Regions from separate parts of the Kushneria phosphatilytica genome, predicted to be linked through region 1. Evidence: predicted binding sites of a transcription regulator. Region 1 holds the regulator's gene; the other holds the start of a gene.

The links. Region 1 encodes PhoB, which activates phosphate uptake and scavenging genes when phosphate is short. Its sites were predicted from a motif close to TGTCATANNNNTGTCANA; they were not measured.
Region 2: FY550_RS00310 (phosphatase PAP2 family protein) is a predicted target of PhoB. The motif match lies at 7,523-7,540, and genes of this name have one in related genera.

What each region holds. Positions count from the first base shown of each region.
Region 1 covers NZ_CP043420.1:3,543,995-3,559,462, reverse strand. Annotated here, with positions in the region: gene uvrD (DNA helicase II) at 1-1,374, shown strand, start outside; gene phoU (phosphate signaling complex protein PhoU) at 1,513-2,271, shown strand; gene cysZ (sulfate transporter CysZ) at 2,356-3,114, shown strand; gene FY550_RS16505 (N-acetylmuramoyl-L-alanine amidase) at 3,221-4,084, shown strand; gene phoR (phosphate regulon sensor histidine kinase PhoR) at 4,143-5,483, opposite strand; gene phoB (phosphate regulon transcriptional regulator PhoB) at 5,519-6,202, opposite strand; gene ubiA (4-hydroxybenzoate octaprenyltransferase) at 6,304-7,179, opposite strand; gene FY550_RS16485 (chorismate--pyruvate lyase family protein) at 7,176-7,775, opposite strand; gene FY550_RS16480 (HU family DNA-binding protein) at 8,067-8,339, shown strand; gene trpA (tryptophan synthase subunit alpha) at 8,418-9,227, opposite strand; gene trpB (tryptophan synthase subunit beta) at 9,227-10,546, opposite strand; gene FY550_RS16465 (LysR family transcriptional regulator) at 10,664-11,593, shown strand; gene recG (ATP-dependent DNA helicase RecG) at 11,578-13,680, opposite strand; gene FY550_RS16455 (hydrogen peroxide-inducible genes activator) at 13,677-14,597, opposite strand; gene FY550_RS16450 (SDR family oxidoreductase) at 14,693-15,468, shown strand, end outside.
Region 2 covers NZ_CP043420.1:55,456-70,923, forward strand. Annotated here, with positions in the region: gene FY550_RS00270 (alkene reductase) at 1-337, opposite strand, end outside; gene gshB (glutathione synthase) at 536-1,492, shown strand; gene FY550_RS00280 (YqgE/AlgH family protein) at 1,686-2,243, shown strand; gene ruvX (Holliday junction resolvase RuvX) at 2,280-2,714, shown strand; gene FY550_RS00290 (aspartate carbamoyltransferase) at 2,851-3,894, opposite strand; gene FY550_RS00295 (SDR family oxidoreductase) at 4,097-4,945, shown strand; gene FY550_RS00300 (SDR family oxidoreductase) at 5,305-6,162, shown strand; gene FY550_RS00305 (SDR family oxidoreductase) at 6,289-7,152, shown strand; gene FY550_RS00310 (phosphatase PAP2 family protein) at 7,565-8,371, shown strand; gene FY550_RS00315 (NAD(P)-dependent oxidoreductase) at 8,563-9,537, opposite strand; gene FY550_RS00320 (Na+/H+ antiporter NhaC family protein) at 9,626-11,110, opposite strand; gene serA (phosphoglycerate dehydrogenase) at 11,452-12,699, opposite strand; gene FY550_RS00330 (exodeoxyribonuclease VII small subunit) at 13,032-13,325, shown strand; gene ispA ((2E,6E)-farnesyl diphosphate synthase) at 13,322-14,221, shown strand; gene dxs (1-deoxy-D-xylulose-5-phosphate synthase) at 14,294-15,468, shown strand, end outside.

The DNA of each region.
Region 1 (15,468 bases):
GTACGGCTCGAGCAAAACTATCGTTCCACCAGCGCCATTCTGGAAACCGCCAACGCGCTGATTCGCAACAATGCCGGACGCATGGGCAAGGAGCTGTGGACCGAGGTCGAGGCGGGCGAGAAGATTCGGGTCTATGGGGGCTTCAACGATCTTGATGAGGCACGCTTCATCGTTGACACCATCGCCGAACAGGTTCGCGAAGGCCGAATGCGACGCGAGTTCGCCATCCTGTATCGCTCCAATGCGCAATCGCGAGTGATCGAGGAATCGCTGATTCGCGCCGGAGTGCCCTACCGCATTTATGGAGGGCAGCGCTTCTACGAACGCCTCGAGATCAAGAATGCACTGGCCTATCTGCGGCTGCTGATTTCACGCGACGATGATGCCTCGCTGGAACGGGTGATCAACGTACCGGCCCGTGGGATCGGGACTCGCAGTGTCGAAATGCTGCGAGCGCGGGCTCGTGATGAAGGCACCTCGCTGTGGCAGGCGGTCAACGATGCACCGGCCGCCGGTATTCTCAAGGGGCGCGCCGCCAGCTCGGTGCGCGCCTTCAGCGATCTGATCGATCAGCTCGATAACGATACCCAGGGATTGGCACTCCACGAGATCATCGATCATGTCATCCGCGCCACCGGGCTGATTGAACACCATCGCGCCGAGAAGGGCGAAAAGGGGCAGGCTCGGGTCGAGAATCTCGAGGAGCTGGTCAGCGCCGCGAAGGCCTATGCCCAGGGCGATGCCTTCGAGGCCATCGATGATGGGGCCAGCAATTCGCTGGGTGAATTCCTCTCCGAAGCGGCGCTCAACTCCGGTGAGCACGAAGCCGACGAATTCGAGGATGCGGTGCAGATGATGACACTGCACTCCGCCAAGGGACTCGAATTTCCGGTGGTCTTTATCGCCGGAGTCGAAGAGGGACTTTTCCCGCACAGGATGTCACTGGAGGAGCCGGGAAGACTCGAGGAGGAGCGCCGGCTCTGTTATGTCGGCATCACCCGGGCGATGGAACGTCTCTATCTGACTCATGCCGAAACCCGGCGCCTGCACGGCAAGGAGACCTGGCAAAGGCCTTCGCGGTTTTTGCGCGAGCTCCCGGAAGAGTACCTCGAGGAAGTGCGTCTGCGTGGTCAGGTGTCACGGCCGATGTCGGCACAGGGCGGCAGTGCAGGTATTCGACAGGAATCGGTTGAGGGCGATGATGAGCAGCCGTCACTGTCACTGGGGCAGTGGGTGCGTCATCCGGTCTTCGGTGAAGGCGTCATCATCAATGCCGAGGGTCAGGGGCAGCGGGCCCGGGTACAGGTCAGTTTCGAGCACGAGGGTGACAAGTGGCTGGTGCTGGGATTTGCCAAACTCGAGGCGCTGACCTGATCTTCGACCTTTGTGGCAATTATCTGATGCGTTTTTCCTCCTTGCTGTCATGCAATCGACACAGGGGTATCGTAGTCTGAGACGAACAATGACTACCTGACAGGGCAAGGACGCGCCAGTGGCGCCGCGGGAGTGAGCATGGACATTACCAACGATCGACACAGCCAGCATATTTCCAGTCAGTTCAATCAGGAGCTTGAGTCGCTCAAGACGCATCTGATGGGCATGGGCGGACTGGTCGAGCGGCAGATTCAGGAAGCCGTGGCGGCGCTGCTGGACAATGACAGTCGGGCTGCCGAAAAAGTCCGCGACAATGACCGGCAGGTCAACGAGATGCAGCTGCGCATCGATGACGAATGTACCCAGATTCTGGCGCGTCGACAGCCGGCGGCTTCCGATCTGCGTCTGGTGCTGGCCGTAACGCGAGCTGCTTCCGATCTTGAGCGGATCGGTGACGAAGCCAACAAGATTGCCCGCAACGCCCTGACCCTGATCGAACTGGGCGAGACTACCCGCGGTTATACCGAGGTGCGTCGTATCGCCGGCCAGGTTCGGGAAATGGTGCGCCAGTCGCTGACGGCGTTTGCCCGCTTTGATACCGAGCTGGCGCTGGGTGTGCTGGAGGATGACGAAACCGTCGACGAAGAGTACCGCAGTGCCATGCGCTCACTGGTGACCTTCATGATGGAGGACCCCCGGGCCATCAGCCCGGTGCTGCATGTGCTGTGGATTCTGCGTGCCCTGGAACGGGTTGGCGATCATGCCAACAATCTCGCCGAATCGGTGATCTATCTGGTCAAGGGACTGGATATCCGCCATGCGCCGGAGCATCCGCGTGCTTCGCTGAGTCGCAAGCGCGGGGACAGGGATGCGGATAACGACACCGACAAGGCGTAGGGCCTGCCCCGTCAGTCAGATATCGCGTTTGTTCGACCAGGCGGTTAGCATGCCGGCAGTAATGACGGAGTCGGAGATCCCCGCTTGATCAACGCTGCCTCTGCCCTCGGAGAGGGCATCCGCATGGTGCTGCGCCCCGGTGCGCGGCGCTACGTCTATATCCCCCTGCTGATCAATCTGCTGCTCTACATCGCTGCAGTGTGGTGGCTGGTGAACAGTTTCGAGGGATGGATCGATTACTGGATGGCCCAGGTGCCCTCCTGGCTTGCCTGGTTGTCATGGCTGATCTGGCCGATCCTGGTCGTGGCCATGGCACTGGCGGTGATCTTTACCTTTACCATGGTGGCCAATGCCATCGCTTCCCCCTTTTACGGGTTTCTCGCCGAGCGTATCGAGCAGCGCCTGTCGAATGCGCCTGTCAGTGATGAACGCTCACTGTGGCAGCAGGCGCTTGATGGCATTCGACGCGAACTGCACAAGCTGGGCTGGATGTTGCCGCGCATGCTGGTGTTGTTCGTGCTGGGCTTCATCCCGGTGATCAATCTGGCCGCCCCCGTTCTCTGGGCGCTGTTTTCGGCCTGGAGTCTGGCCATCCAGTATCTCGACTATCCCATGGATCTCCATCAGGTATCGTTTACCCGGATGCGTGAGCTGTTGCGTCGGCGGTGGTGGACCACGCTGACCTTTGGCGGCGTAGTGGCCGCTACGGTCTGGATTCCGCTGGTCAATCTGCTCATCATGCCGGGCGCCGTAGCCGCGGGTGTACTGATGTGGCGCCAGCACTATCGCACACTGGCGTTGCCTGAGGGGAACGAGGCAGCGGCGCGTGACCGGATTCGTTGAGAGGCAGCGAGCAGGGGTACTGCTCGTTGCTGGCGCAGTATTGTGGCTATCGGGTTGTACGAGCCAGTCTGTTTCATCCGGCAGTGGTCCATCGGTTGGGGTAGCGATGGACGAGATGTCGCCCCCGGTACTGGTCGATACGGTACCGGCTCATCAATATACGACCCGCCTGGGCCGCAGGCTCGAACAGCGGGGATCATTTGCCGTCGATCATTCGATCAGGGCGCAAGCCTTTAACGAGCGGGTACGCTTTCTGATTGTGCATTATACCGATGGCAATGATGCATCGGCGCTCAGGGCGCTGACGGGTTCCGATGTCAGCGTTCACTATCTGGTGCTCGATCATCCGGCTCGCTGGGCAGGGCAGCCGGTGGTGCTGCAGTTGCTCGATGAGAAGCAGCGTGCCTGGCATGCCGGGGTGAGCCAGTGGGGCGATCGCCACCATCTCAATGACACCTCGATCGGTATCGAAATCGTCAACGAGGGCTATCACGAGACGCCGGCAGGACGCGTCTGGTCACCGTTTTCGGAAGATCAGATCGAGCTGGTCATTCGGCTGGCACAGGATATTGTCAGGCGTTACCACATCGATCCGGCTCATGTGCTGGCCCATGGTGATGTCGCACCAGGACGCAAGGTCGATCCCGGGCCGTTCTTTCCCTGGCGACGATTGCATGAAGCAGGTATCGGTGCCTGGCCGAGGCCTTCAGCCGTGATGCGCTGGCGTGAGCGGTTTCAACAGCATCAGCCTGATGGCGCGTTGATGCATCGGGCCCTGGCCGCCTGGGGCTATGCCGTGCCGGACAGTCATGATGCTCAAGCCCTGCAGCCGGTGATCCGGGCCTTTCAGTTGCATTTTCGTCCTACCGAAGCCCGGGGAGTGATCGATACCGATACTGCTGCGAGGCTGTTTGCGCTGATTGAACGCTATCAGGGGCGGGCGACTGCGATGGCGCTTCTGGAAGCATGAATTATCCACAGCCGGTTGATCCTCAACCGGTTGTGGATAATCGTAAGGGATTGCCGTTTCAGTCCCGAAGCCGGGCGTTGGAGGGCTCGGACAGGGCGGTGCCGGTGGTGGCCGGGCTCAGACGGGCTGCCGGTAGTATGCAGCGGAATTCGGCACCATCGCCCGGGGTGCTTTCGATCTCGAGCCGAGCGTCGTGTCGAAACAGCACGTGTTTGACGATAGCCAGCCCCAGACCGGTGCCGCCACTGGCCAGCGAACGGCTCTTGTCGATGCGATAGAAGCGTTCGGTCAGACGATCGAGATGCTGGGGTTCTATGCCATCGCCATCATCGATCACCGACAGGGCACCATCACCGCCTTCCCAGGGTTGATAGCGTAGCGTGATGGTGCTGCCCTCGGGCGTATAGCGCACGGCGTTATAAACCAGATTGGACAGTGCGCTGGCCAGCTCCTGCTCATCGCCATAGAACCAGCGATCATCTTCGATGTCGGTATGAAAATGGTGGCTACCTCCGGCCAGAGCCTCTCCATCGATGACGGCCTGGTGACAGAGTGCGGCGATCGAGATGGGCCGGTCGCTGTCATGACGATCGGCGGTCTCCAGTCGAGCCAGCGTCAGCAGATCGCTGACCAGGCGCTGCATGCGATCGGTCTGGGCCTCCATCTGGGTGAGACCCCGCACCAGCCGCTCGGGCAGGTTGTCGCGATGATCAAGCCAGGTTTCGAGATAGCCGGCCAGCACGGTCAGGGGCGTGCGCAGCTCATGCGAAACATTGGCGACAAAATCGCGTCGCATCATTTCCAGCCGATGCAGGCGGGTGATATCGCGGATCACGATCAGACGCTCGTTATCGCCGAACAGGGTGATCTGAACTTCCAGCATCATGTTGTCGCGGATCGGAGAGGCCAGGGTTAACGGCTCGCGATAGTCGTTGCCACGGAAGTATTCGATGAAGTGGGGATCACGCAGATAGTTGGTGAGATGCTGGCCCCGGTCATGATGGGGTTCAAGCTCGAGCAGTCGCTGGGCGGCACTGTTCCACCAGTCCAGATTGCCGCTGGAGTCGAGCATGATCACGCCTTCGCGCATCGCCTCGCTGGACTCCTGCACCCGATTGATGACCGAACGCAGCCGCCCCTGCATATGGCGCTGGCCCTTCTGATAGCGGTAGAGGCGGTCAAACAGATCGCCCCAGACCCCTTCACCGGCCGGCGGTGACTGTTCGACCGGCGCTTCCAGCCAGACATAGAGCTTTCTGAGATGGCGCAGGGTAAAGGCCATGTGAACCGCCAGTCCCAGCGCGATCCCCCAGCCAGGGTAGCCGATCAGCCAGCCCAGCAGGCCGAAACCGAGTACCAGATAGGCGAGTCGCCAGAGTTCATTGATCCAGTAATGCACGCGTGTCCGTCGCTATCAAACGATGGATGAAACCCTCAACGAGTCGAGAAACGATAGCCCGTGCCTCGCACCGTCTGCACCAGCTGCTGATGATCATCGCCCAGTGCCTTGCGCAGTCGACGGATATGAACATCAACCGTTCGCTCCTCGACATAGACATTACCGCCCCACACCTGATCGAGCAGCTGGGCGCGCGTATAGGCACGTTCCTGATGGGTCATGAAGAATTGCAAAAGCCGATATTCGGTCGGACCGATCTCAAGTGACTGGCCATTGATACTGACCCGGTGACTGGCAGGGTCCAGCGCCAGCCCGTTGATCTCGACCGTTTCTTCCACGCCACGTGGTGTCGTACGCCGCAGGACGGCCTTGAGCCGGGCGACGAGTTCACGCGGTGAAAAGGGTTTGGTGATGTAATCGTCGGCACCACTCTCCAGCCCCTGAATCTTGTTGTCCTCTTCACTACGAGCAGTGAGCAGGATGATGGGGACTTCGCGGGTGGTTTCATCGCGTTTGAGCCGGCGGGCCAGCTCGATGCCACTGGTGCCCGGCAGCATCCAGTCGAGCAGGATCAGATCGGGATGTTCATCCACCACCCGGGCGTGTGCCTGCTGGGCATTCTCGGCCTCGATAATGCGGAAATCTGCCATTTCGAGGGCAACGGCGATCATTTCGCGAATCGAGGCCTCATCATCGACGATCAGCACGGTTCGGGACATGCGTCATACTCCGGCAAACGAACGTGACAACTCGGTGACGATTTAACCGGTGAGCGATGACAGTATTGTGACAGCCGGTGTGCTGTCCAGCGCAGGTGTCCTCAGGGCGTCGGCCAGGTCGCCAGTACCACCCCGGCGAACAGCACCACACCCACCCAGTGATTGTTGAGAAAGGCCGCAAAGCAGCCCTCTCGGGTGCGTCCCCGGGTCAGCCATTGCTGATAGCCAAAGATTGCGGCGATGGCCACCAGTGCCAGCCAGTAGAAGCCGTTAAGCCCGGCCAGACCGCCGACCACGGCCAGCAGTACCAGCATCAGGGTTTGCAGCGCGCCCAGAATCATCAGATCGAAGCGGCCGAAGATGATGGCGGTCGATTTGATGCCGATTTTCAGGTCGTCATCGCGGTCCACCATGGCGTATTGGGTATCGTAGACCTGAGTCCATACCAGTCCGGCGGCAAACAGCCACCAGGCGATGGCGGGCACCGTCTGCTGTTCGGCCCCGAAGGCCATCGGGATGCCCCAGCCGAAGGCAGCGCCCAGCACGACCTGGGGAAAGTGGGTATAGCGCTTCATGAACGGATAGGTGGCTGCCAGGGCCGCACCGCCCAGTGACAGGGCAATGGTAAAGAGATTGGTGAAGCAGACCAGCACGAAGGAGAGAGCGATCAGTGCAGCAAACAGTGTCAGTGCCTCGCGTTCGCTGATGCGCCCGGTCGCCAGCGGACGCTCGCGGGTGCGTCTGACATGACCGTCAAAGTTGCGATCGGCGTAGTCGTTGATCACGCAGCCGGCAGCACGCATCGCGTATACGCCAGCCACGAAGATGATCAGATTGGTACGCTGAGGCAGGCCATCGGCCGCCAGCCAGAGCGCTGCAAGGGTCGGCCACATCAGAAGCCAGGTGCCGATCGGGCGATCCAGCCGTGTCAGGCGCAAAAAATCGGGAATACGTTGCAGCGCAGTACGAGCGGTCATGCGTTCTCCATGATCGGGGCGGGCGGACGTGGATGACGTTGCGATTCCTGCCGGGATTCACTGATTTCGGCCGAATCGTCATGCATGAGATCGGCCAGCGCGGGCAGAAAACTCTCCTGGACCAGTAATCGACAACGGGGATGCCGGAAGACCGAGCGTCGGGTCCAGATGCCCTGGTGTCCGGCGATCTGCAAGGAATGATCCGTCAGTTCGATGGCGGAGCGTGTGACATCAGGATGGCTGAACAACCAGTGTCCCAGCGCCTTGCGACCCAGCAGACGCACTTCGCGGGGGAGTTCTCCAAGTGGTACGACACTGCGCGCGGCAATCAATGGAACATCGGCATATTCGAGGGTCACTTCACGAATCCAGGCCAGCCGGCGCTGTGGCAAGGCGAGTCTTCTCGCCTCATCAAGTGTCGGGGGAGCCGCGTGCTCGGCATGGATTTTTACCGTGATCGGCCCTTTGACCCGGTCTGCCAGTCGAGCGGTCAATGACCCCCTGGCGCCCAGCCAGCGCTGCCAGTGAGGCGAGAGCTGCACCGCTGCCACTGCCAGTGGGCGCCACTGGCGCAGCACCAGGGGGCTGGCGGGCATGTCTTGTGATGATGGGATCATGTAAGGCTCGATTCTGCCGATAAGAGCGAAGACAAGTGGTTTCGGCCTGCGATACGGCCTGTCATCGTCATCCGTTCGACGAGGCAACGCAAGGTGATGCTGGCGCTCGATACGAGGACATTGCTAGGCTATGCGTCGTCGAACGCTGTTCGATTGTGAAGGATACCCTGCCCGACTCCTGTCGGACAGCTGTCATGAGCCTTGCGGTCATGATGGAAAACAACAAGCCAGGTGTCATTCACGCCTGAATTGCCCAACCCAGGAGGCGCTATGCGCAAACCAGAACTTGCTGCCGCCATTGCGGCTCAGGCAGATCTTTCCAAGGACAAGGCCGGTCAGGTCCTGAACGCCATTCTCGAAGAGATCAGCTCCAGCGTGGCTCGCGGTGAAGATGTCACGCTGATCGGCTTCGGTTCATTTACCGTACGCGAGCGTGCGGCACGTACCGGCAAGAATCCGCAAACCGGTCAGACGCTGGAAATCCCTGCCAGCCGTACCGTTGCCTTCAAGCCCGGCAAGGCGCTCAAGGATTCGATCAACTGATCGAAACGCTTCGCCGGCTGCACTGCGTAGCCGGCGCTCTCCTTCCTTTACACGCTTCGGACGTCGCTCACCGGCTACTCAGCGCTGTGGCGGCAGTGCCGAGGCCAGTGTTCTGACAAGCGTATGTACGGCCTGCGTTCCTGCCTGCGGGCTGTCTGCCGTTTCGATACACTGGACCAGCGCCGAGCCGACCACCACGGCATCGGCGAAGCGACCAATAGCGGCTGCCTGCTCGGCACTGCGGATACCAAAGCCTACGGCAATGGGCAGATCGGTATGAGCGCGAATGCGCGTAATCGACTGCTCGACGCTTTCAGGCGTGGGTGCCTGGGCCCCGGTCACGCCGGCGACCGAGACGTAATAGATAAAGCCGGAGGTGTTTTCCAGCACTCGCGGCAGGCGTTTGTCGTCGGTGGTAGGTGTGGTCAGTCGAATGAAATCAAGTCCTGCATTCATCGCTGGCAGGCAGAGCTCGCCGTCATGCTCGGGAGGCAGATCGACCACGATCAGTCCATCGATACCGGCATCAACTGCATCCTTTAAAAAGGCCCCGACACCGTAGCGGTAGATGGGGTTGTAATACCCCATCAGCACGATGGGCGTGTCCTGATCATTGCGGCGAAACTCGCGCACCATCTCCAGTGTCTTGCGCTGGGTCTGCCCGGCGCGCAGGGCGCGTTGCGCTGCCTTCTGAATCGCCGGGCCATCGGCCATCGGATCGGTGAATGGCATGCCCAGTTCGATGATATCGGCACCGGCAGCAGGCAGTCCCTTGAGCGTTTCCAGCGAGGCTTCGAAGTCAGGGTCACCGGCAATGGTGAACGTCACCAGAGCCGCGCGGTTCTCTTCTTTCAGTGCTGCGAAGCGCCGGCTGATGCGTGTGGTCATTATTCGGTCTCCCCGGTTTTCTTCGCGACATCATGTGGCGGCTGCATGTCATCTATCCGTCCGGGCTCGGCGGCCTCTACCGTCGTGTTCGGCAGTTTGTCAGTGTCGCCGTGCTGCTCGAGCCAGTTGGCCACGCTGGCCATATCCTTGTCGCCGCGTCCGCTCATGTTGAGCACGATCAAATGATCCCGGGGCAGGTCGGGAGCGATCTTTCTCAAATGAGCCACTGAATGCGCCGACTCCAGCGCCGGAATGATGCCTTCCAGTTCACAGCACAGCTTGAAGGCCTGGATTGCTTCGTGATCGGTGATCGAGACATATTCGACCCGCTTTTGCGTGTGCAGCCAGGCGTGCTCGGGGCCGATGCCCGGATAATCCAGACCCGCCGAGACCGAATGGGCGTCGGTGATCTGGCCATCATCGCTTTGTAGCAGGAAGGTGCGATTGCCGTGCAGTACGCCCGGCTCGCCGCCGTTGAGGCTCGCGGCGTGTTCACCGGTCTCGATGCCGTGACCGGCCGCTTCCACGCCGATCATGTGGACGCTTTCGTCATCGAGCATCGGGTGAAAGAGCCCCATGGCATTGGAACCACCGCCGATGCAGGCCATCAGCGTATCCGGCAGGCGGCCTTCCTTTTCCAGAATCTGCGCGCGGGTTTCACGCCCGATCACGGACTGGAAATCCCGTACCATGGCCGGATAAGGGTGCGGGCCGGCGACCGTGCCGATCAGGTAGAAGGTGGAGTCGACATTGGTCACCCAGTCGCGCAGTGCCTCGTTCATGGCATCCTTGAGCGTGCCGGTGCCGGATTCGACCGGGATGACCTCGGCGCCCAGAAGCTTCATGCGAAAGACGTTGGGCTGCTGGCGCTCGATGTCAGTGGCGCCCATGTAGATCACGCATTCCATGCCAAAGCGCGCCGCGACCGTGGCGGTGGCCACGCCGTGCATGCCGGCACCGGTCTCGGCAATGATGCGTTTCTTGCCCATCTTGCGGGCCAGCAGGATCTGACCGATGCAATTGTTGATCTTGTGCGCGCCGGTGTGGTTCAGGTCCTCGCGCTTGAAGTAGATCTTCGCCCCGCCCAGGTGCTCGGTCAGGCGTTCGGCGTAATACAGCGGCGTGGCGCGACCGATGTAGTCACGCTGATAGCCTTCGAGCTCGCGGCGAAAGGCCTCATCGGTACGTGACCACTCCCAGGCTTCCTCGAGTTCAAGAATCAGCGGCATCAGGGTTTCGGCGACGAAGCGTCCGCCGAAATCTCCAAAAAAGCCATCGGCATCGGGGCCCTGTGAAAAGTGTTGGGTAGCGGAAGACATCGCGCACTCCGGGTCGTCATGACGGCGAATGGATAAACGGCCATGTAGCCTACGCTAGCGGCAGACCGGCGGTAAAAAAAATCGATAAAATGGCGCCAAAGGTTGAGGAAAACTCACATGACCGCAAGCCGTTCACTGCCGTCACTCAATGCGCTTAAAGCCTTCGAGGCCGCCGCACGGCTTGGCAGTGTTACCGCTGCTGCCGAAGAGCTGAGTGTTACCCATGGGGCTGTTAGTCGTCAGATCCGTGCGCTGGAAGCACATTTCGACACCGTCCTGTTTGACCGCTCGGGACGTGGCCTGGTGCTGACCCCCAAGGGTGACAGGCTGCACAACGGGGTCAGTCAGGCCTTTGCGGGGTTGCGTGAGAGTTGCCAGTCGCTGGTTCGTGAACTCGAAGGAGCGCCCTTCACCCTGGCCTGTCCGGGCAGTCTGCTGGCGCGCTGGTTGATTCCACGGCTGGAGCGCTTGCACCGCGAGCTATCCGAACTGCGCCTGCATGTGTTTGCCAGCGAGGGCGACCCCGATCCACGGCGGCACGATATCAGTGCCATGCTGGCCTTTCTGGAGCCGCCCTGGCCGGCTGACATGACGGTGATCGAGCTGGCACCCGAAACGATCGGCGCTGTCGCGGTGCCGGACATTGCCGATACGCTGATCGATCAACCGCTGGAAGCGCTCTATCGTTACACGGTGCTGGATACCGCCTCACGCCCGCAGGCCTGGCGCGCGTGGGCCCGGCATACAGGAATCGATCCGGTACAACTGGATGAGGCCCGGCGGCGCGGTCAGGGATTCGAGCATCTTTACTATCTGCTGGAGGCGGCGCTGGCCGGGCTGGGCGTGGCGGTCGCGCCGAAGTTGCTGATTGCTGACGATCTCGCCCAACGCCGTTTGGTAGCCCCCTGGGGGTTCGTCGAAACCTCTGCCCGGCTCTGCCTGCTACTGCCGGCCCATGCGCCGCGTCAGGCCGGAGAGCGACTGGCGGCATGGTTGCGTGAAGAGATCGGGGCTGGCGAGGACGTTAACGGTCAGACCTGCCCATAGCGATTGGCATCCTCACCCAGCCAGCGCCGGATCAGCGGTTCGACCGCATCGGGCGCCTGCTCGAGCAGGGCATCGGCCAGTTCGCGCACCGGCTCGAGCAGATCACGATCACGGGTGAGATCGGCAATATGCATGCCTACCAGCCCGGTCTGACGGGTGCCCAGCACTTCGCCGGGGCCGCGCAGGGCGAGATCCTTCTCGGCGATGCGAAAGCCGTCGTTGGATTCGCGCAGCACGCCCAATCGCTCGCGGGAGTGCTCGGAAAGCGGGGGATGATAGAGCAGCACACAGAAGCTTTCGGTTGAGCCGCGCCCGACCCGGCCACGCAGCTGGTGCAGCTGGGCCAGCCCGAGCCGCTCGGGATTCTCGATGATCATCAGGCTGGCGTTGGGGACATCGACACCCACTTCGATCACTGTGGTGGCGACCAGCAGATCGAGTTCGCCTTCCTTGAAGGCGTTCATCGTGGCGGTCTTTTCGGCCGTCTTCATGCGCCCGTGGACCAGCCCGACACTGAAGCCCTCGAGCGCCTCGACCAGTGCTTCATGGGTGGCCTCGGCGGCCTGACAGGTCAGCGCCTCGGACTCCTCGATCAGGGTACAGACCCAGTAGGCCTGGCGACCGTCACGACACGCTTCGCGGATGCGCTCGATGACTTCGGGGCGGCGCTCATCACTGATCGCGACCGTCTTCACCGGGGTACGACCGGGCGGCAACTCGTCAATGATCGAGACATCGAGATCAGCGTAGGCGCTCATCGCCAGGGTGCGGGGGATCGGTGTGGCGGTCATGATCAGCTGGTGCGGCGTCAGGCCACCTGCCTCGCCGACGCTCTGCTCGCCCTTCTGGCGCAGCGCCAGGCGCTGATGCACGCCGAAGCGGTGCTGCTCGTCGATCACCGCCAGCCCCAGCCGATGAAAGTGGACATCTGCCTGGAAGAGCGCATGGGTGCCGACCACGATCTGCGCATGGCCCTCGGCGATGGCGGCCTTGGCATCGAGTCGGGCGCGCCCCTTGAGGCGACCGGCCAGCCAGGCGACTTCCAGTCCCAGCGGTTCGAACCAGCTCTTCAGAGTGCGATAGTGCTGCTCGGCGAGCAATTCCGTGGGGGCCATCAGAGCAGCCTGACAACCGCCACTGACCGCTGCCAGCATGGCCATGGCGGCGACTACCGTCTTGCCCGAGCCGACATCCCCCTGTACCAGCCGCAGCATCGGCGCCTGACGCGCCATGTCCAGGCCGATTTCGCCGAGCACACGACGCTGAGCGCTGGTCAGCGAGAAGGGCAGTGCGGTCAGAAAGCGGGCGGCCAATGCCCCATCGCGAGGCAGTGCCGGCGCATGATCGTGCTGAATACGCTGGCGGATCTGGCGCAGGCTCAGCTGATGTGCCAGCAGCTCTTCCAGCGCCAGACGGCGTTGCGTGGGATGGCCCCCTTCGGCCAGCTTTTCCAGCGGTGCATCAGGGGGGGGATGGTGCAGATAACGCAGTGATTCCGCGAGACCCGGCAGCCGAAAACGGGCGCGCAGCGCCTCGGGGATCAGCTCGGTGAGACGCTCGGGATGTTCATCGAGTCGTTTGAGTGCCTGATCGATCAGACCGCGCAAGCGGGGCTGGGTGAGCCCTTCGGTGGTGGGATAGATCGGTGTCAGGCTCTCCTCGCTGGCAGTTTCCGCCGTGCTCTGACGCCCCAGCAGCCGATACTCCGGATGATAGAACTCCAGGCCGGTGCTGCCGGCACGTGCCTCGCCGAACAGCCGTACCCGGACGCCCGGTACCAGCTGTTGCTGCTGAGCAGGAGAGAAGTGGAAAAAGCGCAATGACACGATGCCGGTGGCATCCTTCAATCGCACCAGCAGACTGCGGCGGCGCCCCTGCACCACGTTGGCAGCGGTGATTTCACCTTCGATCACGGCTTCGGCGCCAGCCCGGGTTTCGCCGATCGGCGTGACCCGGGTGCGATCCTGATAGCGTAGCGGCAGATGAAAGAGCAGGTCTTCCGGGGTGGTGATACCCAGCCGTGCCAGACGTTCGGCCATGCTGTCACCGACGCCGGTCAGCGCAGTGACGGACTGGGTGGCACTCATGCGGCCTGCATGTTCGACATCTGACACTGATTGATGGCCCGGATCAGGGCATCGATCGCCTTGGGACGAGGGAAGCTGGCACGCCATGCGATCGCCACCGTGCGGCTGGGCGCCGGGTCACGGAAGGGTCGGCTCTCCAGCAGCCCGTTACCGTAGTGATCGGTACCCATCGCCGATTGCGGCAGTATCGTGATGCCCAGCCCTGACGCCACCATGTGACGAATGGTTTCCAGCGAACCGCCCTCTGCAACCAGAGGGTTATCGGGATGGCTGAGCTGCGAATTGATCGCCGGACAGGCTTCAAGGATCTGATCGCGGAAACAGTGCCCTTCACCGAGCAACAGCAACCGCTCTTCGAGCAGCCACTCCTTGTCGATCTCGGTATGCGACAGCCACTGGTGACCGGCGGGTAACAGTACCTTGAAGGGCTCCTCATAGAGCGATCGCGTCAGCACATCGGGCTCGTTGAACGGCAGCGCCACGACGATCACGTCCAGCTCGCCCGAACGCAGTCGCCGACGCAGCTCGCCGGTCAGGCTCTCTTCGATGTAGAGCGGCATCTGTGGGGCCTGCTCGGCGAGCGCAGGAATCAGATGCGGGAACAGATAGGGCCCGATGGTATAGATGGCGCCAATGCGCAATGGGCTGGAGAGCTGGTCCTTGCCTTCGCTGGCGAGCTCGCGAATTGTGTTGGCCTGTTCCAGCACACGGCCGGCCTGCGCCACGATGCGTTCACCCAACGGGGTGACCTGGACGGTAGATTTGCTGCGCTCGAACAGCGCTACGCCCAGTTCGTCCTCGAGCTTCTTGACCGCTACGGAGAGGGTCGGCTGGGAGACAAAGCAACGCTCGGCGGCGCGGCCGAAATGGCGCTCCTGAGCCAAGGTTACGATGTAGCGGAGTTCTGTTAAAGTCATGACCTGGACCCGAGGCGTCACTTGAGACAGGGAAAGGTTATCATCTTCCGGAATCGTGCGTTGTCATGATCCTGCTGGCAAGGAGCTGGATGAAAGTGAACAGGACCATCCTCATATTGGGTTGTGGCGACGTGGGCACCGCACTGGGCCGGCTGCTGGTTGCACAGGGCCATCGCGTGATTGGTGTCCGTCGCAACAGCATTGCGACCCTGGCCGAGACCGGCATCGAAGGCGTGGCCCTCGACGTCAATGCGCCGGATGCGCTGAATACGCTACCCGACGCCGACATCATAGTATATGCCATCAGTGCCGATCGGTTCGAAGAAAAGGCCTATCAGACGGCCTATGTCGACGGTCTGACCGCCACTCTGGATCACTTTGAAGCGCGTCGCCACCCACCGCAGCATGTCTTTTTCGTCTCCTCGACTTCCGTCTACGGTCAGCAACAGGGTGAGACGGTTGATGAAGAGAGTCCGCTGGAGCCCGCCAGCTTTTCGGGACAACGGCTGATCGAAGCCGAGCAGCGTCTGGAGCGCAGCCCGCTTCCCGGAACCACGGTACGCTTTTCCGGCATCTATGGCCCGGGTCGTGAACGATTGATCGGTCAGGTGCGTGAGGGCCGGATTGCACCTGCGACACCGGTCATGTACTCCAACCGCATTCATCGCGACGACTGCGCCGGGGTGCTGGACTTCCTGATCCGGCGAGTGTTTGAAGGCAAATCGCCGGAAGCGGTCTATCTGGCCAGCGATCGTGAATCGGCGCCGTTGCATGAGGTGATGATGTGGCTGGCACGGCGTCTGAAGGTGGAACCTTCCAATGAAATCCAGTCACCGCTGCGACGTCGCGCCAGCAAGCGCTGTGACAGTCG
Region 2 (15,468 bases), 140 kb from region 1:
CGGCGATCTGTACCGAGGTGTGCGAGACTCGGCCGACGTGCCAGATCTGGGCAAAGAAGACACCTCCGCGCTCATGTACCGCCCGGGTCGCCTTGGCCCAGCCGTCCAGCTGATCGGGGCCGTAAATGCCGGGATTGTAGAGATAGCCCGTGCCCTGACGGGAGACCGGTGTCCCTTCGGAAATGATCAGTCCGGCACTGGCGCGCTGACGATAGTAGAGGGCGCCCATTTCATTGGGGATATCGTTCGGCGCCCGCGAGCGGGTCATCGGCGCCATGATGATGCGGTTGTCGAGTTGAATGCCGGCCAGGTCATAGGGCTCGAAGAGTGTACTCATGCCATCCTCCATCGGTGACTGGAACAGGCCGCGCGCAGAAGACGCCGGCCCTCGGTGTGAGGCAAGCCTGGCAAGCCGTTAGCATTCGAACAATAGTTTTCGTAAATGCCCATGATGGGGTCGTGCCTGGTCGCGACCGAAGGGTTGCGCCATACTGGCGCCGTTTATCACCGGGATGCCGGTCAGCAGGAGTCGAACATGAGTGCACGTACGCTGGATATGGCAGTGGTCATGGACCCCATTGCCGATGTTGCCTACAAGAAGGACACCACCCTGGCCATGCTGTGGGCGGCGCAAAAGCGAGGTCATCGGTTATGGTATCTGCAGCCGGAAGATCTCTATCTGAAGGAGGGGCGCGCCATGGGGAGACTGCGCCGGCTGGAAGCGTTCGAGGATCCGGCACACTGGTATCGGCTGGGTGATGTCGAAGCCGGACCGCTGGCGGAAATGGATGTCATCCTGATGCGTCAGGATCCGCCGGTGGACAGTAACTTCATCAATGCCGTACATCTGCTTGGCTTTGCCGAGCGTGAAGGCGTACTGGTGGTCAATCCCACAAAGGCCCTGCTGACCTGCAACGAGAAGCTCTACGCCCAGCAGTTTCCGCAATGCCTGGTGCCCACCGTGGTGTCCTGTAACGAGGCCGTGTTGCGCGAGTTTCACGCCGAGCAGGGTGACACCATCTTCAAACCGCTTGATGGCATGGGCGGCAATGGCATCTTTCACGTCACCCCTGACGGGCGCAATATCGGCTCGATCATCGAACAGCTGACCGATCGTGGTGCCCGTCAGATCATGGCCCAGCGCTATATTCCCGAGATCAGTCGTGGTGACACCCGCATTCTGCTGATCGACGGCGAACCGGTGCCGCATGGACTGGCGCGTATCCCTACTGCCGGAGAGGTGCGCGGCAATCTGGCAGCCGGGGGCCGGGGTGAGGCGCGAGCACTGACCGAGCGTGACTACTGGCTGGTGGATCAGGTGAAGGACTCGATCCGCGAACAGGGCCTGATCTTCGTCGGGCTGGATGTCATCGGCGATTACATTACCGAAATCAACGTGACCAGTCCGACCTGCGTGCGTGAGATTGATGCCCAGACCGGCAGCGATATCGCCGGCATGCTGATGGATGCTATCGCCCGACGATTCGCATGATCTTCATCCACTGATGACAATGTCTCCAGCGTTGGTGAGTGCTCGCTTTTGAACAGATCCATGGGTAACGCCCCGGGTTGCCGACAAGTGTTACACTAGACGCATTAACCATGACGGCCAGGCAGCCCAGATGGCGCCGCGCCGTCCCGTGACTCCAACACTGCGTTGGCCTGACGCCACGTCCGGGAGATCTATGCAAACCCTGCGCGATCATTTCCTGATGGCGATGCCACATCTGGAAGATGAAAACTTCGCTGGCACCCTGAACTACATCTGTGATCACGATGAGACCGGCACGCTGGGTCTGATCGTCAATCGCCCGTTGTCACTGACGCTCGAAGGACTGTTCGAGCAGCTCGATATCGACGTCTCCGATTGCCCGCATCTCGAGATGCCGGTGCTTTACGGGGGACCGGTACATCGTGATCGCGGCTTCATCCTGCATCGGGGCAACGCCGATGAGTGGGACTCCAGCCTGCAGGTCTGTGAATCGCGTGCGCTGACGACTTCGATGGATGTTCTCCATGCGCTGGCCGAAGGGCGCGGACCGGAAGAGTTTCTGGTCTGTCTCGGCTGTGCCGGCTGGCAGCCCGATCAGCTGGCCGAGGAGATCAAGGAGAATACCTGGCTGAACGTGGCGGCAACGGATGAGATTCTCTTTCGTACGCCGCCGGAAACCCGGCTGGAGGCGGCCGCCAACCGGTTGGGCGTGGATCTGGCGCTGCTGTCACGCCATGCCGGTCATGGCTGAGCAGTCGCTGTTTTGCGCTCGCACCCGGAGGCGATCATGAGCCGCCCGGGCGAGCGGCTGATCATGGCCTTCGACTTCGGTTCACGTCGGATCGGGGTGGCGGTGGGCAACGAGCTGCTGGGCTCGGCTTCCGAGCTTGCGCCATTGCCCTGCCGTGATGGTATTCCTGACTGGGAGCGCGTCGCCCGACTGATCGATGAGTGGCAGCCGGCACTGTTTGTGGTCGGACTGCCGCTGCACATGGATGGCAGTGAATCCGAAATGAGCCTGCGGGCCCGCAAGTTTGCCCGTCGTCTGAACGGTCGTTTCGGCCGGCCATTCGAGATGTTCGATGAGCGGGGCTCCACCCGGGAAGCCAAGCGCATTGCGCATGAAGAGGGGCATGCGGGTAACTATCGCCAACATGGTGTCGATGGCATTGCAGCCGAACTGATCCTGAGCCAATACCTCTCCCACCTCGAGCACAACTGAAGCGCGCGGGCGCCCCGCCCTGCCGGGCGGATACCCGAGCCCTCTCCCGGATGTCCCTTTCCTGCTGTTCCTGCAGGCGCCGGTAGCGCCTGCCGACTCGTGTGTTCCCGGCTGTTGCCTCTTGACTCTGACAGGGTCAGGACAGGGCGTCGAAGGAGGCATCATCCGGACTCAGCTGGCTCGGCACTCGCCAGCTGACATCACGCATCGACTGCTCGATCAGATGATCAACGCCCATCAGCCAGGCAAAGATGGCCATGCGCACCGGAATACCGTTGTCAGTCTGACGGAAGATCGCCAGCCTCGGATCGCCGTTGAGATCGACATCCAGGTCATTGGCGCCGGGACGGCTATCGCGTGGCAGTGGGTGCATGACGATGGTGTCGGGTGGGCAGTAGCGGTCCAGAAAGGCCCGATTGACCCGGAATTCATCCGAGAGGGTCTGAAAACGTTCCAGCAACTCCTGCGTGAAGCGTTCCTTCTGGATGCGGGTGGTATAGACCACGTCGACCGATTCGAAATGTGTCTCGAGACTTTCCCGGCTTTCGATGCGATGTCCGCGGCTGGCCACCAGATCGACCAGTTCACCAGGCATTTCCAGGCCTGGCGGTGCCACCAGGGTAATGCGCAATGGCGGATGCAGGGACAGCAGGCGCATCAGTGAGTGCACCGTACGACCGTACTTGAGGTCGCCAGTCAACAGCAGGTGAGCGCCGGAGAGTGATTTGCCCAGCCGTTCGAATTCCTGACGAATGGTATAGAGATCGAGTAATGCCTGACTGGGGTGCTCGCCGGGGCCATCGCCGCCGTTGATCACCGGCACGTTGATGGCGCGGGCAAATTCGGCCACCGAGCCCTGATCAGGGTGGCGCAGCACAATGGCATCGACATAACCGGCCATCACACGGCTGGTGTCGTAGAGCGATTCACCCTTGGCCATCGAGGAGAAGGTGAACCCGGTGGTATCGCAGACGCTGCCGCCCAGCCGGCTGAAGGCGGCGTGGAAGCTCATGCGGGTACGGGTGCTGGCTTCAAAGAAAAGATTGCCGAGTACGGCGCCTTCCAGCACCCGGGTGATCTTCTGACGGCGCGCAACGGGTTCCATACGCCGGGCAATGGTGAACAGGTGCTCGACGGCTTCGAGCGAGAGGTCATCAACGGAGAGCAGGTGGGGACTCATGAGCAGTGCCTCGTGGTCGACAGGCGGGGCGACAAATGTCGGCAACGTCGGGCGGCAAGCGCCGAACGTTACCCGAATCGGGCGACAGTGTAACCGCAGCCGGGCCCTGCATCATCTCCGGTGAGATGACCGGCGCAGTACTCTTCTACGCTGAGTAGAGTGGGGACCAGCCCACATGGAAGACATTCAAAAGGAGTTTGAAATGAACGATCAACACGCTTCTCCGCCCCAGGCGCAGCCCGGGCGTGAGCATGAAATGGGCGACGAGCCGGAGTACATCCGGAAGAGTTATCGCGGTACCGACAAGCTGGCCGGCAAGACGGCAGTCATTACCGGCGGTGACAGCGGTATCGGCCGCTCGGTTGCCGTGCACTATGCGCGTGAAGGCGCCAATATTGTCATGGCTTATCTGGCCGAAGACCAGGATGCCGAGGACACTCGGGCGCTGGTAGAGGCCGAGGGCCAGCGCTGCGTGGTGCTCAAGGGCGATGTGGCCGAGCCGGCCTTCTGCCGCGAGCTCATCGAACGAGCCGTCAGCGAATTCGGCGCGATCAATATCCTTGTCAATAACGCTGCGGAGCAGCATGACTGGGATGACATCACCGATATCACCGATGAGCAGCTCGAGCGTACCTTTCGCACCAATATCTTCAGTCACTTCTACACCGTGAAGGCGGCGCTGCCACACATGAACAGGGGTGACACCATCATCGAGTCATCGTCGGTCAACGCCTTCAAGGGCAACAACTCGCTGATCGATTACACGGCCACCAAGGGGGCCATCCAGGGCTTCATGCGTTCGATCTCCAAGGTGCTGGTCGAACGTGGCATCCGGGTCAACGCGGTAGCCCCCGGGCCGGTGTGGACGCCCCTGATTCCTGCCACCCTGGATGAGGAAAAAGTGGAAGGTTTTGGTGAGCAGGTCCCGATGAAACGCGCTGGCCAGCCTGCCGAAATGGGGCCGGCTTACGTTTATCTGGCCAGTGAAGAGTCTTCCTACATGACCGGCCAAACCATCCATCTCAATGGGGGCGTCATCCTCAATACCTGATATCTGAATGTGATGGGCCTGTTTTCGGCGCTGTCGATCTCTTCGACAGCGCCTTTTTTGTTTTCCGTTTTTTCTCAGCCAGGGGTCGATTCTCGGGGCAGTTTTTTACGCTTTTCGAGCGTGTAGATAACCTGAATGAGTGTCAATTAATCGACAATACAAAATATGATAATTAGTTACGTAATATCCGGGAGCCGCTGATTACAGGCAGTGTAAAGAAATCAACATGCCATCATTACACCCGCAAGCGGTGCAGCGATACGACTTGAGACGAAAGTGGGTTGCACTACGCTTGATGAAGGAATGCAGACATGCCGGCGGGTTTGAATCCGTCGATTCGTGAAAGGGAGATTGACGATATGAGTAAACAGTTTCCGGCGCAGCACCAGGAACGGCAGCCCGGCATCGAGCAGGAGATGACGCCGAAGCCTGAAATCATTCGTGCGGATTATCGCGGCAGCGGTAAGCTCGAGGGCAAAAAGGCACTGATTACCGGCGGTGACAGCGGTATCGGACGTACCGCCGCCGTACATTTCGCCCGTGAGGGCGCCGATGTGGCCATCGTCTATCTGGACGAGCACGCTGATGCCGAAGAGACGAAACAACTGGTCGAGGCAGAAGGACGCCAGGCACTGCTGATCAGTGGTGATATCACCGATAGTGCCTTTTGCCAGCAGTCGGTCGAGCAGACCCTGAAGGCGTTCGGGGCGATCAATATTCTGGTCAACAACGCCGCTCAGCAGGTGGTGCGCGAGGATATTACCGAGATCCCGGATGATGAATGGCGGCATATCTTTGACGTCAACATCCATGGCTATTTCTACATGACCAAAGCGGTACGGCCACACCTGCAGGCCGGTGACACCATCATTAACACCACGTCGATCAATCCCTTCGTGGGTAACGCAAAGCTGATGGCCTATACCTCGACCAAGGGGGCGATCACCGGCTTTACGCGTTCGCTCTCGGAGGCATTGGTGGGCGAAGGCATCCGGGTCAACGAAGTGGCTCCGGGCCCCATCTGGACCCCCATTCAGCCTTCCACCATGGGGCGCTTCGATCCCACGCTGATGGAAACCCTGGGTGAAAAAATGCCGATGGGACGAGCGGGTCAGCCCAGTGAACTGGGGCCGGCCTATGTCTTTCTGGCCTCGAAGGATGCGTCCTATATCAGTGGTCACTCGCTGCACATCAATGGCGGCGCCATCATCAACTGATCACTGCCGGACAATCGACTCCCCGAGCCCGGTCTTCAAAGAGCGCCGTGTTGATCAGTTGCGGCGCTCTGCTGGCTGATCCGGGATGGGGAGAATCCAATTGAAAAGCTGCAAGAAGGCCCCGTCATGAGTGAGCAGATTCCACCTCAGCAACAGGATCGTCAGCCGGGCGTGGAAGGTGAAATGACGCCGCCGGCTGAATTCATCCGCGATGATTACCAGGGCAGTGGCAAGCTGCGTGGACGGGTCGCCATCGTCACGGGTGGGGATAGCGGCATCGGCCGGGCCGTGGCACTGCACTTCGCCCGTGAGGGGGCGGATGTCGTGATCCCCTATCTCGATGAGCATGAAGATGCCAGCGAGACGAAAAGACGGGTCGAGGCGGAAGGCCGGCACTGTCTGCTGCTCGATGGCGATCTGAGCCAGGCGGCATTCTGCCGCGATGTGGTGGCGCGTACCATCGATCAGTTCGACCGGCTTGATGTCCTGGTCAACAATGCAGCGCGTCAGGAGCTGCATGATGATCCCGAGGCGACTTCGGACGAAGAGTGGCTGACCACCTTCGATGTCAATATCCACGCCTACTTCTACATGGCGAAGGCAGCGCTGCCGCATTTGCGGCGCAGCGGCGGTACCATCATCAATTCCACCTCGGTCAACGCTTACGCCGGCCATCCGAAACTGCTGGCCTATACCACGACCAAGGGTGCGATTTCGGGCTTCACCCGGGCGTTGTCACAGATGACCGTGGGGGATGGTGTCAGGGTCAATCAGGTCGCCCCGGGACCGATCTGGACGCCGTTGATTCCTTCCACCATGGGGCAGTTCGATACTGATATGGTCGAGGATTTCGGCGCCCAGTCGCCGATGGGCCGCGCCGGCCAGCCCAGTGAACTGGGACCTGCTTATGTCTATCTCGCCAGCCGGGACAGCAGTTATGTCAGCGGTCAGACCATTCACGTCAATGGCGGCATGATCGTCAACGGCTGATATCCCGCCGATCCGGCCCCCGCGCCGGATCGCCTCCGGCACAGCAGCGTGCCTGCTGATGTTTCGATTCGCGCACTTGCCATCAGATGACCCATCCGAACGAGGCAGCCCACTCGGTTGCGTCTTGCGGCAGGGTGTCAGTACCCATCAGCTGAAGGAAGAAAGTGGCACGACCGGCAGGCAACGTCTCGCTATCTGCACTGATCAAGGCGTCTTTTGTGGTTTGGGTATGCCGGCCTGTCAGTCTCCAGGGGGAGAGGTTGGTACAGAAAAAGGGACCACACCAGCCACTTCAATATGCTGCGAGGAAACAAAATACTACCCGATGTGACAGGTCAGCGATTGAGCATAATGAGAAAATTAATAAAACTTTAATCTGTTTGTCACAAATCCACTGACAAGAGTTCGACCCATGTCGTCGATCACCCATATCAAGCATACGGTGAAGCGCCCAGCCGATTCTCGCGATTTACGTACTGGCTCCGTGGCACTGGCACTGGTGATCCTGACGACCTTTGTCACCGTCGCACTGCCGCTGTTGCCCGTTGAGCGTGATGCCATGCTCTTTATCAACCAGTTTGCCCATCGTAGCGTGCTGGTGGATCACTTTTTTGGCGTCCTTTCCGGCTACAGCTTTTTCTCCGGGGCACCGTTGCTGGCCCTGGTGTGCTGGGCCTGGTTCGATAATGAAGAGTTTGCTGAACGAACCCGGATATTGACCGGCATTGTGGCGGCTTTCGGCTCGGCAGCGCTGACGCGGCTGATGCAGATGTTCATGCCGCAGCATCCGCGCCCGATTCATACCGAGGGGCTGGATTTTACCCTGCCTTACACGGTACATGCCGATACGCTGCAGGGCTGGAGTTCGTTCCCCAGTGATCATGCTGCCGTGTACGCCGGGCTGGGGCTGGTACTGTGGCGCACTCTACCGCGATTGCCGGCGACATTTGCCGTACTGCTGGCGGCCCTTTTGTGCTTCACTCGCATCTATCTCGGCTACCACTTTATTACCGATATCATTGGTGGCGCGGCACTGGGCATGCTGACCGTCTGTATTGCGAGCTGGCAGGGCTTCCAGCAGATCGGAGGCTGGATTGCCCAATTCAGCCGCACCCGCCCCGGTGCCTTCTATGCGCTTGCCTTCATGATGGCCTATGGTATTGCCACCCTGTTCATCGGGCTGCGCTCGGTGATCTCCGGCCTGTTCGCACATCTCTGAACCGACGAGCCGGCCGGTTTACGTAATGGGTATACACCGCGTTTATGCTCGGGCTGCTATGCCGTGCATGATCATGAACTCTATCGGGAAGCCATGGCCGCAATCAGGGCGCGTCATTCCGACCTGAAGGTATTCCTGACCCGGCGCCTGAAGGGCGCCGGGCAATCAGGGGGGAGGCTGAAACGCCGCGCTCAGCCGCGGTTTTTCAGGTAGTGATAGATGATCGAGATATCGGCGTCACCATGGCCGGCATCGACGGCCTTCGACCAGGTCTCGCTGATGCGTCTGAGCGCAGGCATGTCGAGATCGCCGGCTGCTTCCAGGGCCAGTCGGGCGTCCTTGAGGCCCCACTCCAGCGCCATCTGAGCGTCGAAATTGCCGCTGTCGATCATGCCCAGCTTGACCTTCACGTAGGGTGCAGCCAGCGGCCCGCCGTCCAGGGTGTTCCAGAAATCATCGATGGAGAAGCCGAGCTGCTCGGCGAGCTGCGCGGTTTCGGCCACGCCTTCCATCATGTGGATCAGCCAGGCGTTGACGACCAGCTTCATGCGTGAGCCGGCACCGGCCTGACCCTGCCATTTGACGGCCTTGCTGATGGCTTCGAATACCGGTTCGATGCCGGGTGCAGCGTCGCGATCACCGCTGGCCAGCACCACCACCTGGCCCTGTTCGGCCGGTGCCTTGGTGCCCGACACGGGGGCATCAATGAACACTACATCCGGGCGCTTATCCTTGACCCGGCGAATCAGCTGTTCGGTGGGCTCAACGCCGATGGTGCCCATCTGGGCGACCACGCCCTGCTGTTTCAGACCCTCCAGGGCGCCGTTATCGCCCAGCAGCACTTCTTCAGTGGTAGGCGCGTCGGGGACCATGGTGATCACCACATCAGCGCTCTCAGCCGCTTCACGGGGGCTGTTGCAGACGGTGGCGCCGTTGCGCCCGAGGTTCTCCGCCTTGCTGCGGGTGCGATTCCAGACGCGAGTGGGCAGGCCGGCACTGATCAGGTTGGCAGCAAAGGCGTAGCCCATGGCGCCCAGGCCCAGTACGGCCACGGTGGGTTGTGTACTCATGAACTCCTCTCGGTAACGGTTCTCTCGCCGAACAGTCTGGCCCGCTCGGGGCAATTCGGCCAGTCCGGACAGAAAGGAGGGAGACATGATGATCATTGCAGCGGGGGCAGGCGGAGGCCTTGTGCGCACACTGCATGGCGAGGCCCGGCCTTTGGCCGCAGCCCCGCTCAAGGGTGGGGCTGCGTTATGAGTCGGTGACCGGACGTGTGCTCATCTCGTTGCCCTGGCGATCCTCGAACGTCAATCCCCAGCTGGTCAAAGCGGCAAACAGCATGATGAACAGCAAAAACCAGCCCTGAAAGACAAACGGGAAGACCGACGTCGGCGCAACCACCGGCAGCCAGTCATACTGTTGCTGCATGGTCTGGATCGTACTCCAGCCCAGCAGTACCGGTGCGCCCCAGGGGAAGATATAGCCGAGGGCCGAAGTCACGGCATCCAGCATGTTGGCACGCCGGTAGCGGTGAATGTTGTAGCGCTTGCCCAGTTCCCGAACGAAGGGGGCAGCAGCGATTTCGGCTGCGGTATTGATGGTGATGGCCGTATTGAGTAGCGCCACGATGGCCCAGTTGGCCAGTTCTGCCCGGCGTACCGAGGTTTTGATCCATTGGATCAGGCGCTGGGTCAAGGCTTCCATGGTGCCGCCCAGCTTCATCAGGTGCGATGCCGCCACGATCAGCAGGATCAGAATGGCCATGTTGACGTAGCCCGACACCCCCTGGACCAGGGCGCCGGTGATCATGCTGTCACTACTGCGATCAAAGGCCAGTATCCGGTCGGCGGCCCCGAAGTCCGGAAGGATGATGAGTGCCGAGGCAGCCAGAATGCCCCAGGTCAGCGAGGTGATCAGATGCTGCCCGGTCAGCGCCAGAGCCAGCACCAGTGCAAACGGTATCAGCATGATCAGGCCGGAGGGATCGACCGACTGCATGACATCCTGTAATGCGCCGGCTTCGGCAGCATTATTGTGACCCCCGCCACCCAGCAGCAGGAACAGCAGCAGGCTGGGCAGGGCGGCCATGATGGAATATTTGAAGCGGCTGCGAACCACGCCCGGGACATCAGCCTCCTGGGTGGCCGCGGAAACGATGGTGGTATCGGAGACGGGCGCCAGATTGTCCCCGAAAATGGCGCCGGCCAGAATCGCGCCGAACAGGATGACGGGATCGCAATTCAGTGCCACACCCGCCGGATACATGAGCGTGCAGAAGGCGACCGTGGTGCCGTAACCGGTACCCACGGCGGTCGAAAATATCGCGGCCAGCAGAAAGGTCAGCGCCGTGAACCAGCCACCGGTAGCCCCCGATATGCCGCCCAGCCAGACCAGACCGTCAACCAGTCCGCCGGCCTGCAGCACCTGGGCAAACATGCCGGCATAAAACCAGGCCACCACGGCCACGACACCGACTGATTGGGTCATACCGCTGAAAAGCCCCTGAGCGTAGGCTTCCCAGCGACTTTTACAGAAAAACAGCCCCAGGGTCAGGCCCAGAATGGCCCCCATGACCAGGCCGATTTCCGAGGAAAGTTTCAGGATACTGGTCGTAATGGCCCAGATGACAAAAAAGATCAGGGGGATGGCTGCACCAAGAGCGCCGAGTCGAAAACTCAGCGTCGGCAGCTCGGCGCCCTTGTCAGGATCGGCGCCGCGCTGTGCCTCTGGATTCATTCCGGTTCCTCGTCTGGATGATGGGGGGAGCGGGGCCGACGATATTATATGAGCTCATATGCAGCAAATGCCGCTGGCAGGGCGCCATCGGTCGTCAAAAGCACGATAGCGACGAGCGTGAATCGCGATATGTCGTCATGGTCGAATCGGCCGATGTCACATTCGGGATGCTTCAGGGCAGGGTAGGCCGTGAGTCAGCGATTGCCGATCCTCCAAACGTGGCATTCAGGCCTGCCAGAGGACAGCCAGTGCCTGGATAAAGGCTGCGGCGGCAGTCCATTGAAAAACGCCGCCCGGCCTGAACCGGACGGCGCTGTCGGATCGACGATCCTGTTACGGGATCAGTGGTGGTCGAGACCCGAGTAGAGCACCCGCGTGCGCAGGGTATGCTCGACCTCGCGCAGCGCATGCAGCGCCTGCTGACCATAGGCCTTGTCGACGTCGATGACGACATAGCCGACCTTCTCGTTGGTCTGCAGGTACTGGGCGGAGATGTTGATGCCCTCGTTGCCAAGCACCCGGTTGATCTCGGACAGTACGCCGGGCACGTTCTTGTGAATGTGCAGCAGGCGGTGCTTGTCGGGGTGGGAGGGCAGGGCCACCTCGGGGAAGTTGACCGAGGTAATGGTGGTGCCATTATCGGAGAAGGTGACCAGTTTTTCGGAGACTTCGACGCCGATATTCTCCTGGGCTTCTACTGTGGAACCACCGATGTGCGGCGTAATGATGACATTGTCGAAACGGCGCAACGGAGAGACGAACTCTTCGCCATTGCCCTTGGGCTCGACCGGAAAGACATCGACAGCGGCGCCCAGCAGCTGGCCGGAATCAAGCACTTCGGCGAGCGCTTCGATATCGACCACGGTGCCACGCGAGGCGTTGATGAAATAGCTGCCCTGCTTCATCAGTGCCAGTTGCTCGCGCCCGATCATCCACCGGGTGGAAGGTGTTTCCGGTACGTGCAGGGTGACAATATCGGCACGGGCCAGCAGCTCCTCGAGGCTACCAACCTGACGGGCATTACCCATGCCCAGTTTGGTCACCACGTCATAATAAATGACATTGAGGCCAACCGATTCTGCCATTACCGAGAGCTGGGCGCCGATGCTGCCATAGCCCACGATGCCCAGTGTCTTGCCGCGTGCCTCGAACGAGTTGCTGGCGGATTTCAGCCAGCCGCCCTCATGAGCGCGGGCATTCTTTTCGGGAATACCTCGCAGCATCATGATGCTTTCGGCGAGCACCAGTTCTGCTACCGAGCGGGTATTGGAGAAGGGGGCATTGAAGACCGGGATGCCGCGCTCCAGTGCTGCATCGAGATCGACCTGGTTGGTGCCGATGCAGAAGCAGCCGATGGCGGTCAGCTTGTCCGCCGCAGCAATGACGCGTTCGTTCAATTGCGTCCGCGAACGGATACCGATGAAATGAACATCGTGGATCTTCTCGATCAGATCCTCTTCGTTCAGTGACGTCGACAGTCGCTCGATGTTGGTATAACCGGCGTTGTGCAGGTTGTCCACGGCGGACTGGTGAATGCCCTCGAGCAGCAGAATCCGGATCTTGCTCTTGTCCAGAGACGTTTTAGCCATTGTGCATCAACCCTTGGGTCGGCAGGACCGACGGTGTCTTCGGTAACGGTGTGCTCGCAACACCCGTTGTCAGCGGCAGGTCGCGATAGTGAAGGCGTGTCATGCCGATACGGTGCGCGATGATTCGGGGGGCGTATCCTAACACAACCGGGCCGCGAGCGCCGCGCCTGCGTGCATGCCCTGTCATCCATGTGATGGCGGCGTCAAAGCCGGTTGTGACGTGTATACTGAGGCGTTCGGGAGCAGGGCGGTCGGCGCCGCCCACTGCCCGCCATTCATCAGCGTTGCAGGCCCTTGTGACGGCATTTGATGCAACGTGGAGGCGAGAGGCAATGACGGAGCAGGATCATACTACCGTCCCAGGCGATGAGCACTCCGGTGGGGATCGGGATTTTGCGGCCACGCTGGCCGAGCTCGAGCGACTGGTAGAACAACTGGAAGGTGGCGAACTGAGTCTCGAGGCCTCGCTGGGTGCCTTTGAGCGCGGCATCCGTCTGACGCGTGAGGCGCAGACCCGTCTTGATCAGGCCGAGTTGCGCGTCAGCCGATTGCTGGAGCGTAGTGACGCCACGCTTGAACAGGCGCCTGACAGCGCGACAGGGTACGAGGGAGAGTCGACGCCATGAGTCGGACGATGCAGGACCCTGCGGCGCGGCGCATCGAGGCGTTGGTGCAGCACTGCCGGGCACGCTGCGAGCGCGGCCTGGAGCAGCTGTTCGAGGATGCCGCGGGTCCGGCACAGCGGCTTGAGCAGGCCATGCGCTATGGCGTGCTGGGCGGTGGCAAGCGGTTGCGACCCGTGCTGGTTTATGCCGCCGGGCGGGCCCTTGGCGCCGATGATGAAGCGCTCGATGCGCCGGCGGTAGCGGTTGAGCTGATTCATGCCTATTCGCTGGTGCATGACGATCTGCCCAGCATGGATGATGACGACCTGCGCCGCGGGCAGCCAACCTGTCATCGGGCATTTGACGAGGCCACGGCGCTGCTGGCCGGCGATGCGTTGCAATCACTGGCCTTCGAGGTCCTGACGGCGGGCGACCCGCCCCGCGCTGGCGCCATGGTGGCCACACTTGCTCATGCTGCCGGCCGGGCCGGCATGGCGGGTGGCCAGGCGCTCGATCTGGCGGCGGTGGGTCGCCGTGCAGATGTCGAACAGCTGATGGCGATGCATCGTCACAAGACCGGGGCGCTGATTCGGGCCGCCGTCCGGCTGGGTGGCCTGACCGCGGCAGCCGATGACGATCCGCGCCTCGCGGCGCTGGATCGCTATGCGGCAGCCATTGGGCTGGCGTTTCAGATTCAGGACGACATTCTGGATGTCACCGGCGATGCCGCGGTGACCGGCAAGACCCAGGGCGCGGATGCCGCGCGCGACAAGCCGACCTATCCCGCTCTGCTGGGACTGGATGAAGCGAACCGCCAGGCGCAGGCGCTGGTTGATGAAGCCTGCTCGTCACTGGCCGGACTCGATGCACAACCGTTGATCGATCTGGCCCGCTACATGGTCGAGCGCAATCACTGACCGGCGTTCATTTACTGCAGTGTCCCGATGCCATGGGCATCGTGCGGACCATGGATGGATTTTCGAGCCAATATGAAGCTGTTTGATGATATCCCCACCACTCGCCCGCTGACGCCACTGCTGGATCGCGTTCGGGAACCCTCGGATCTGCGCAGTCTCAACGAGACCCAGTTGCTGACACTGGCCGATGAGCTGCGCGCCTATCTGCTGTATAGCGTGGGGCGTACCGGCGGCCACTTCGGTGCCGGTCTCGGGGTCGTCGAACTGACCGTGGCGCTGCATCAGCAGTACAACACACCGCATGATCGGCTGGTCTGGGATGTCGGTCACCAGACTTATCCGCACAAGATCCTTACCGGTCGGCGCGACGCCATGGACACCATGCGTCAGTACGGGGGCCTGGCGCCATTCCCGCGCCGGGCCGAATCCGAGTACGACACCTTTGGTGTCGGACACTCCAGCACTTCGCTGTCGGCAGCGCTGGGCATGGCACTGGCGGCGCGCGCCCGGGGGGATAACCGTCGGGTCTGCGCGGTGCTTGGTGACGGGGCGCTGACTGCCGGCATGGCGTTCGAGGCGCTGGCGCACGCCGGCCATGTCGATGCCAACATGCTGGTGGTCCTCAACGACAACGAGATGTCGATCTCGGAGAATGTCGGCGGGATCGCCACCTACCTGTCGCGCATCCTCACCAGCGGCCCTTACGTGGCGGCCCGCGAGGGCGGCAAACGGGTCCTGTCGCATCTGCCTGGTGCCCTCGATCTGGCCCGGCGTACCGAGGGGCACGTCAAGGGCATGTTCAGTCCGGCGACCCTGTTCGAGGAGATGGGCTTTAATTATGTCGGTCCCATCGATGGCCATGATCTGCCACTGCTGATTCGTACCCTGCGTGATCTGAAGAACCGTCAGGGCCCACAGTTCCTGCATATCGTGACCCGCAAGGGGAAGGGCTATCAGTCGGCCGAAGGCGATCCCATCGGCTACCATGCCATCACCAAGCTGGAAAGAGAGAAGCCCGCCGATCCTGCGCCCTCCGGTGCGGAGCAGCAGCAGTTCAGCGCGCCGCCGGCACCGAAGAAGCTCAAGTACTGCAATGTCTTCGGCGAGTGGATCTGCGATACCGCAGCTGCTGATCCGAGGTTGATCGGCATTACGCCTGCGATGCGCGAAGGCTCCGACCTGATCCGGTTTTCGAAGGAGTATCCCGAGCGTTATTACGATGTAGCGATTGCCGAGCAGCATGCCGT